2 regions of the Saccharothrix sp. DSM 118769 genome follow, and region 2 is predicted to be linked to the other one. Evidence: predicted binding sites of a transcription regulator. Region 2 holds the regulator's gene; the other holds the start of a gene.

Region 1 (3,405 bases), 1.2 Mb from region 2:
GCCACTTCGGGCTGGTGCCGGGCACGGGCGCGTTCCGGCCCGGTTTCTGGGACCGGCGGTGCGGCGTGCCCGCGTCGACGGGCGTGCCGCCGCTGAGCGACTGGGTCGCCGACCGGCTCGACGACCTGTCCGGGACGACCGACCTCACGTTCGGCGACCTGACCACGAACCTCGTGCTGATGACCACGGACCTGTCCGAGGGCCGCCCCTACCGGCTGCCGTTCACCGAACCGGCGGACGCGTGGCTGTTCTGCCGCCGCTGCCTGTCCCGCGTGCTGCCGGCGCGCACCGTGGACCGGCTCGGCCAGGACCCCACCGGGCACCGCTGCCCCCTGCACGACGACGAGCCCGTGCACGTCCTGCCGCGCGACCTGCCGGTGGCGCTGGCCGTGCGGATGTCCATGCCGCTGCCCGGCCTGATCGCCGCCGTGCCGCTGGTGCGCGCCGAACCGGAGCCGCGGGTGCACTGGTTCTCCGACGGCGGCATCACCAGCAACTTCCCGATCCACTTCTTCGACGTGCTGCTGCCGCGCTGGCCGACGTTCGGGCTGAGCCTCCAGCCGTACCCGCCGGGCGACGACCGCGACGTGTGGCTGCCCGAGCAGGACGCGTCCACCAGTGGCACGCCGTGGCGCGGCGTCGACCGGGTCCGGCACTTCGCGACGGCGATCCTCGACACGGTGCTGGGGTGGCGCGACACCATGCAGTCCGCGCTGCCGGGCTACCGGGGCCGCATCGCGCACGTCCGGGTCGGCGCGGCGGAGGGCGGCACGAACCTGTTCATGCGCCCGGAGACCGTCCGGGCCCTGGCCGAGCGGGGCCGGGAGGCGGGCAGGCTGCTGCGCACCCGCTTCACCGAGGACGACGCCGCCAAGACCGACCGCTACCGGTGGATCAGGATGCGGCTGGCCATGCGCGAGTACCGGCAGCTCGCCGCGCAGGTCGACGAGCGCGCCGCGCTCTACCGCGACCTGACCGCGCGCTACGAGGTGCCCGCCGACCTGCACGGTTGGTTCGCGACGCCGCCGGCGGGCACCGACCCGGAGGCGGCGCGGATCGGCCTGACCCTGGACGCCCTCGGCGCGGTGCCCGACGGGCCGTTCGACGGCGAGCCGCCGGTGGACCCGGACCTCCGCCTCACGCCGCCGGAGTGACCGGGACCGGCGGCGCGACCGGGGCTCATCGGGTCAGGGCTTGCGGCCCACGCCCGCGTAGGCGCTGATGTAGGCGTCGTCCGAGTCGGGGCGCCACTCGGCCAGCGGCACGACGCCGGGCTCGACCACGTCCAGGCCCTCGAAGAACGCGGTGATCTCCGCGCCCGAGCGGAGCACCAGGGGGCTGTCGGTCTTGCGGTAGATGGCGTTGACCTGCTCGCCGCCCTCGATGCCCTCCGCCGAGATGCCGTCCCAGCTCGCGTGGGAGATGGCGACGTGGCTGCCCGGGGCCAGGACCTCGCGGTAGCGGGTGACGGCGGTCTTCGGGTCGTCCGCGTCGGGCACGAAGTGCAGCACGGCCACCATCAGCAGGCCGATGGGGCGGTCGAAGTCGAGCATCCGCTTGACCTCGTCGTTGTCCAGCACCGAGTCCGGGTCGCGCAGGTCGGCCTGGATGGCGCTGGCCAGCGGGTTGTCCGCGAGCAGGGCCGTGCTGTGCGCGACGGCGACCGGCTCGACGTCGGCGTAGACGACCTTCGCCAGCGGGTTGGCCTGCTGGGCGATCTCGTGCACGTTGCCCACGGTCGGGATGCCCGAGCCCAGGTCGAGGAACTGGTCGATGCCCTGGTCCAGCAGGTACCGGACGGACCGGCGCAGGAACGACCGGTTGGCGCGCGCCGCGCCCGGCATGCCGGGGAAGATCTGCTCGACGGACTTCGCCGCCTCGCGGTCGACCGCGAAGTTGTGCGACCCGCCCAGGTAGTAGTCGTACATCCGGGCCGCGCTCGGCCGGTCCAGGTCCACCGAGGACGGGACCCAGCTCGCCTGCTCCATGCGCACATCTCCTCGTCAGCCGACTGCGTGATCGTCGTCGCGCGCCAAACCGGGCACAACCCCCGAATGGACGCTCGCTCAGGGCGAACACCTACCGGAAACAAACCCGGGCTCACCTTGGTTGAGCCAATCAGACTCAACTTTGGAGGAGATCATGGGCGAGACGTTGGCGCTCCCGGTGCTGCCGCTGGACGACGTGGTCGTGCTGCCCGGCATGGTGGTGCCGATCCGGTTGAGCGGCTCGGACGCCACCTCCGAGGCCCGGGCCGCCATCGAGGCCGCCACCGCCGCGGGCGGTCAGCAGAAGGTGCTGCTGGTGCCCCGGCTGGACGGCAAGTACGCGAAGGTCGGCACGTTGGCGCTGATCGAGCAGGTCGGGCGGCTCTCCGGCGGCGAGCGGGCGGCCGTGGTGCGCGGCACGGAGCGCGTGCGCATCGGCACCGGCACGACCGGCCCCGGCGCGGCGCTGTGGGTGGAGGCGACCGTCGCCGACGTGCCGCCGGCCGACGACCGCACCCGCGAGCTGGCCCGCGAGTACCGGGCGATGGTGACCACGATCCTCCAGCAGCGCGGCGCGTGGCAGGTGGTCGACTCGGTGCAGCAGGTCGACGATCCGTCGGCGCTGGCGGACCTGGCGGGCTACGCCTCGTACCTGAGCGACACCCAGAAGGTGTGGCTGCTGGAGACGCCGGACACCGCGCAGCGGCTGGAGAAGCTGCTGGAGTGGGGCCGCGAGCACCTGACCGAGCTGGACGTGGCCGAGACGATCCGCAAGGACGTCAAGGAGGGCGTGGAGAAGCAGCAGCGGGAGTTCCTGCTGCGCCAGCAGCTGGCCGCGATCCGCAAGGAGCTGGCCGAGCTGGACGGCAAGCCGGTCACCGAGGAGCAGGACTACCGGGCCCGCGTCGAGGGCGCCGACCTGCCGGAGCACGTGCGCAAGGCGGCGCTGGCCGAGGTCGACAAGCTGGAGCGGACCTCCGAGCAGTCGCCCGAGGTCGGCTGGATCAGGACGTGGCTGGACACGGTCCTGGAGCTGCCCTGGAACAACCGCACGAGCGACAACTACGACATCGCGGGCGCGCGGGCGGTGCTGGACGCCGACCACGCGGGCCTGGACGACGTGAAGGAGCGCATCACCGAGTACCTGGCCGTGCGGCGGCGGCGCGCCGACCGCGGCATGGGCGTCGTCGGCGGGCGGCGGTCCGGCGCGGTGCTGGCCCTGGTGGGCCCGCCCGGGGTCGGCAAGACCTCGCTCGGCGAGTCGGTCGCGCGGGCCATGGGCCGCGAGTTCGTCCGGGTCGCCCTGGGCGGCGTGCGGGACGAGGCCGAGATCCGCGGCCACCGGCGCACCTACGTGGGGGCACTGCCCGGCCGGATCGTGCGGGCCATCTCCGAGGCCGGCTCGATGAACCCGGTC
Region 2 (3,405 bases):
GCCGAGGCGTACACGATCATGGCGCGCGCCATGCAGGAGGCCGCCGCGGCCGACGACGGCCCCGCGTACTGGCACGCCACCGTGCTGGAGCACCAGCGGGTGAGCTGGGACCTGGCCGTCGTGCGGCTGCAACCGGACCACCCGGTGAACTACCGCGCCGGCCAGTACGTGAGCGTGGAGACGCCCCAGCGCGCCCGCCTGTGGCGCTACTTCACACCGGCCAACGCGCCGCGCGACGACGGCATCATCGAGTTCCACATCCGCTCGGTCGAGGGCGGCTGGGTCAGCCGGTCGATCGTCGGGCACACGCAGCCCGGCGACGTCTGGCGCATCGGCCCGCCCATGGGCCGGCTGTCGGTCGACCGGAAGTCCGGGCGCGACGTGCTCATGGTCGCCGGCGGCACGGGCGTGGCGCCGATGCACGCGATCATCGACGAGATGGCCAAGTGGGGCGAGAACCCGCGCGTGCACCTGTTCATGGGCGGCCGGACCCGCGAGGACCTGTACGACCTGGACAACCTCCAGCGGTTCGCGATGACCAACCCGTGGCTGACCGTCGTGCCGGTGCTGGAGTCGGACCCGGGCGCGCGGGGCGTGGAGCAGGGCACGCTGGCCGACGTGGTCACGCGGTACGGGACGTGGCAGGACCGCGACGTGCTGGTGTGCGGGTCGCCGTCGATGATCCGCGCCACCGTGTCGCGGATGCTGGTCGCCGGGACGCCGCTGGACCGGATCAAGTACGACCCGTTCACGCTGGACTGACCGCTCCCGTCCTCGGCTCCGCCCCGACTACGCCCCCGGCCCTGGCGACGGCCTTGGCCCTGGCGGCACGGGCGAACAGCCGCGAGCAGGCGAGGAGCGGCGCGCAGGCGAACAGCCGCGAGCAGCGGCGCACAGGCGGCGGGGCCTGGGCGGCAGCGGCGGTCAGCGGGTGCGAGCGGCCGGGCTGGGATCGGCCGGGCTGGGATCGGCCGGGCTGGGATCGGCCGGGCTGGGATCGGCCGGGCTGGGATCGGCCGGGCTGGGATCGGCCGGGCTGGGATCGGCCGGGCTGGGATCGGCCGGGCTGGGATCGGCCGGGCTGGGATCGGCCGGGCTGGGATCGGCCGGGCTGGGATCGGCCGGGCTGGGATCGGCCGGGCTGGGATCGGCCGGGCTGAAGATCACGGGCCGGGGATGGCCGGCTGGGGTGGCTGACCGGGGTGGGCCGGCGGTGGGTGGGGATGGTCGGGTGGTGCGTCGCGGGGTTCCTCATGTGCAACCGAGTGGCCGGACCCCCGTTTACGTACACCTCAGGGCCGATGATCACCCGATCGTGTCGCCGCCCCCGGTCTGATCAGCGCTTCTTCGCCGGCTTCCAGACCACCAGGGCCGTCTCGTGCCGCACCGGCACGAGGTCGCGCCGGTACGACGCGTGCACCGAGGCCGCCGCGTGCTCGGCCGCCGCCAAGGCCTGCGCCAGCTCCTCGGTCAGCTCCTGCACCCTCGTCCGCAGGGCGCCGACCTCGTTCTCCAGCTCGATGATGCGCTTGACGCCCGCCAGGTTGACGCCTTCCTCCTGGGACAGGCGCTGCACCTCGCGCAGCAGCACGATGTCGCGCATCGAGTACCGCCTGCCGCCGCCCGACGTGCGGCCCGGGGAGACCAGGCCCATGCGGTCGTAGGCGCGCAGGGTCTGGGCGTGCAGGCCCGACAGCTGGGCGGCCACGGAGATGACGAAGAACGGCGTGTCCTCGTCGGTGCCGGGCGGGAACGGGAAGCTCACACCGACCTCTTCTCCAACAGGGCGTTGAGCTCGGCGCGCGGGTCGTGCTGAGCGGTGGCCGAGGCGTAGTTCTCCAGTGCTTCGCGGGCGTCGGCGTCCATGTTGTTGGGCACGGCCACCTGGAGCGTGATGAGCAGGTCGCCGACCTGCCCGTCGCGCCGGGCGATGCCCTTGCCCTTGGCCCGCAGCACGCGCCCGCTCGCCGTGCCGGCGGGGACCTTCAACGTCACCTTGCCGTCGAGCGTGGGCACGGTCAACGTGGTGCCGAGCGCCAGTTCGGGGAACGTGACGGGCGTGGTGAGGGTCAGGTCGTTGCCGGTGCGGCCGAAGACGGGGTGCGGCGTCACGTGGACGCGCACGAACAGGTCGCCCGCCGGGCCGTTGTTGCGGCCGGGTTCGCCCTGGCCGGCGAGGCGGATGCGCTGCCCGTCGTCGACGCCGGCGGGGATGCGGATGGTGAGGGTGCGGGTCTTGGTGCTGACGCCGTCGCCGCCGCACTCGGGGCACGGGTCGTCGATGAGCCGGCCGGTGCCGCGGCAGTCGGCGCACGGCTCGCTGAACGCGAACGCGCCCTGGCTGCGGGTGACGAGGCCGGCGCCGCCGCAGTTGGTGCAGGTGCGGGGGGACGTGCCGGGGCGGGCGCCGGACCCGGTGCAGGTGCCGCAGGTGGCGGGGCTGGCGAGCCGCATGGGGACGGTGGCGCCGCGCACGGCCTCGGTGAAGTCGATGCGCACGTCGGTCTCGACGTCCTCGCCGCGCCGGGGGCGGGTGGCGGACGCGGTGCCGCCGCCCCGGCGGTTGAACAGCCCGCCGAGGAGGTCGCCGAGGCCGCCGCCCATGCCGCCGGCCTGCTGCTGCCGGTTGAACAGGTCGCCGACGTCGAACCCGCCGCCGCCACCGGTGCCGAAGCCGCCGGGGAACCCGCCGCCCCCGGCGAAGAGGCGGCGGGCTTCGTCGTACTGCTTGCGCTTCGCGGCGTCGGACAGCACGCCGTACGCCTCGGAGACGGCCTTGAAGCGCGCCTCGGCCTTGGCGTCACCGGGGTTGGCGTCGGGGTGGAGCTCCCGCGCCAACTTCCGGTACGCCTTCTTGATCTCGTCGGCCGAGGCGTCGGAGGAGACGCCCAGTTCGCGGTAGAAGTCCTTCTCGATCCAGTCCCTAGCGCTCATCGGACGCCGCCCCCTTTCCTAGTCCTGCTGGTCGTCCGCGGCCGGTGCGGCCGCGGGCTCGTGGTCGGTCACCGCGACCAGCGCGGGCCGGAGCACGCGCTCGCCGAAGCGGTAGCCGCGCCGGAGCACGGCGGTCACGGTGGGTCCGCTGACGTCGGGTGACGTGCTGTGCTGCACGGCCTCGTGGACGGACGGGTCGAACTCCTCGCCGTCGTGCCCGAACGGCTCCAGGCCGGTGGCGTGCAGGGCGTTGACGAGCTTGTCGGCCACCGCCTTGAACGCGCCGGTGAGGTCGCCGTGCGCGCCGGCCCGCTCGATGTCGTCGAGCACGCCGAGGAGTTCGCCGGCCACCTGCGCCTTGGCGTTGGCCACGACCGCCTCGCGGTCGCGCTCGACGCGCTTGCGGTAGTTGGCGTACTCGGCGGTGAGCCGCTGGAGGTCGGCGGTCCGCTCGTCGAGCTGGGCCTTCAG

The links. Region 2 encodes HspR, which represses chaperone genes until heat shock. Its sites were predicted from a motif close to ANNTTGAGTNNNNNNNACTCAANNT; they were not measured.
Region 1: lon (endopeptidase La) is a predicted target of HspR. The motif match lies at 2,107-2,131, and genes of this name have one in related genera.

What each region holds. Positions count from the first base shown of each region.
Region 1 covers NZ_CP193627.1:8,319,786-8,323,190, forward strand. Annotated here, with positions in the region: gene ACRAKJ_RS35165 (patatin) at 1-1,154, shown strand, start outside; gene ACRAKJ_RS35170 (SAM-dependent methyltransferase) at 1,188-1,988, opposite strand; gene lon (endopeptidase La) at 2,143-3,405, shown strand, end outside.
Region 2 covers NZ_CP193627.1:9,532,226-9,535,630, forward strand. Annotated here, with positions in the region: gene ACRAKJ_RS41070 (FAD-binding oxidoreductase) at 1-762, shown strand, start outside; gene ACRAKJ_RS41075 (hypothetical protein) at 925-1,167, opposite strand; gene ACRAKJ_RS41080 (heat shock protein transcriptional repressor HspR) at 1,337-1,765, opposite strand; gene dnaJ (molecular chaperone DnaJ) at 1,762-2,934, opposite strand; gene grpE (nucleotide exchange factor GrpE) at 2,953-3,405, opposite strand, start outside.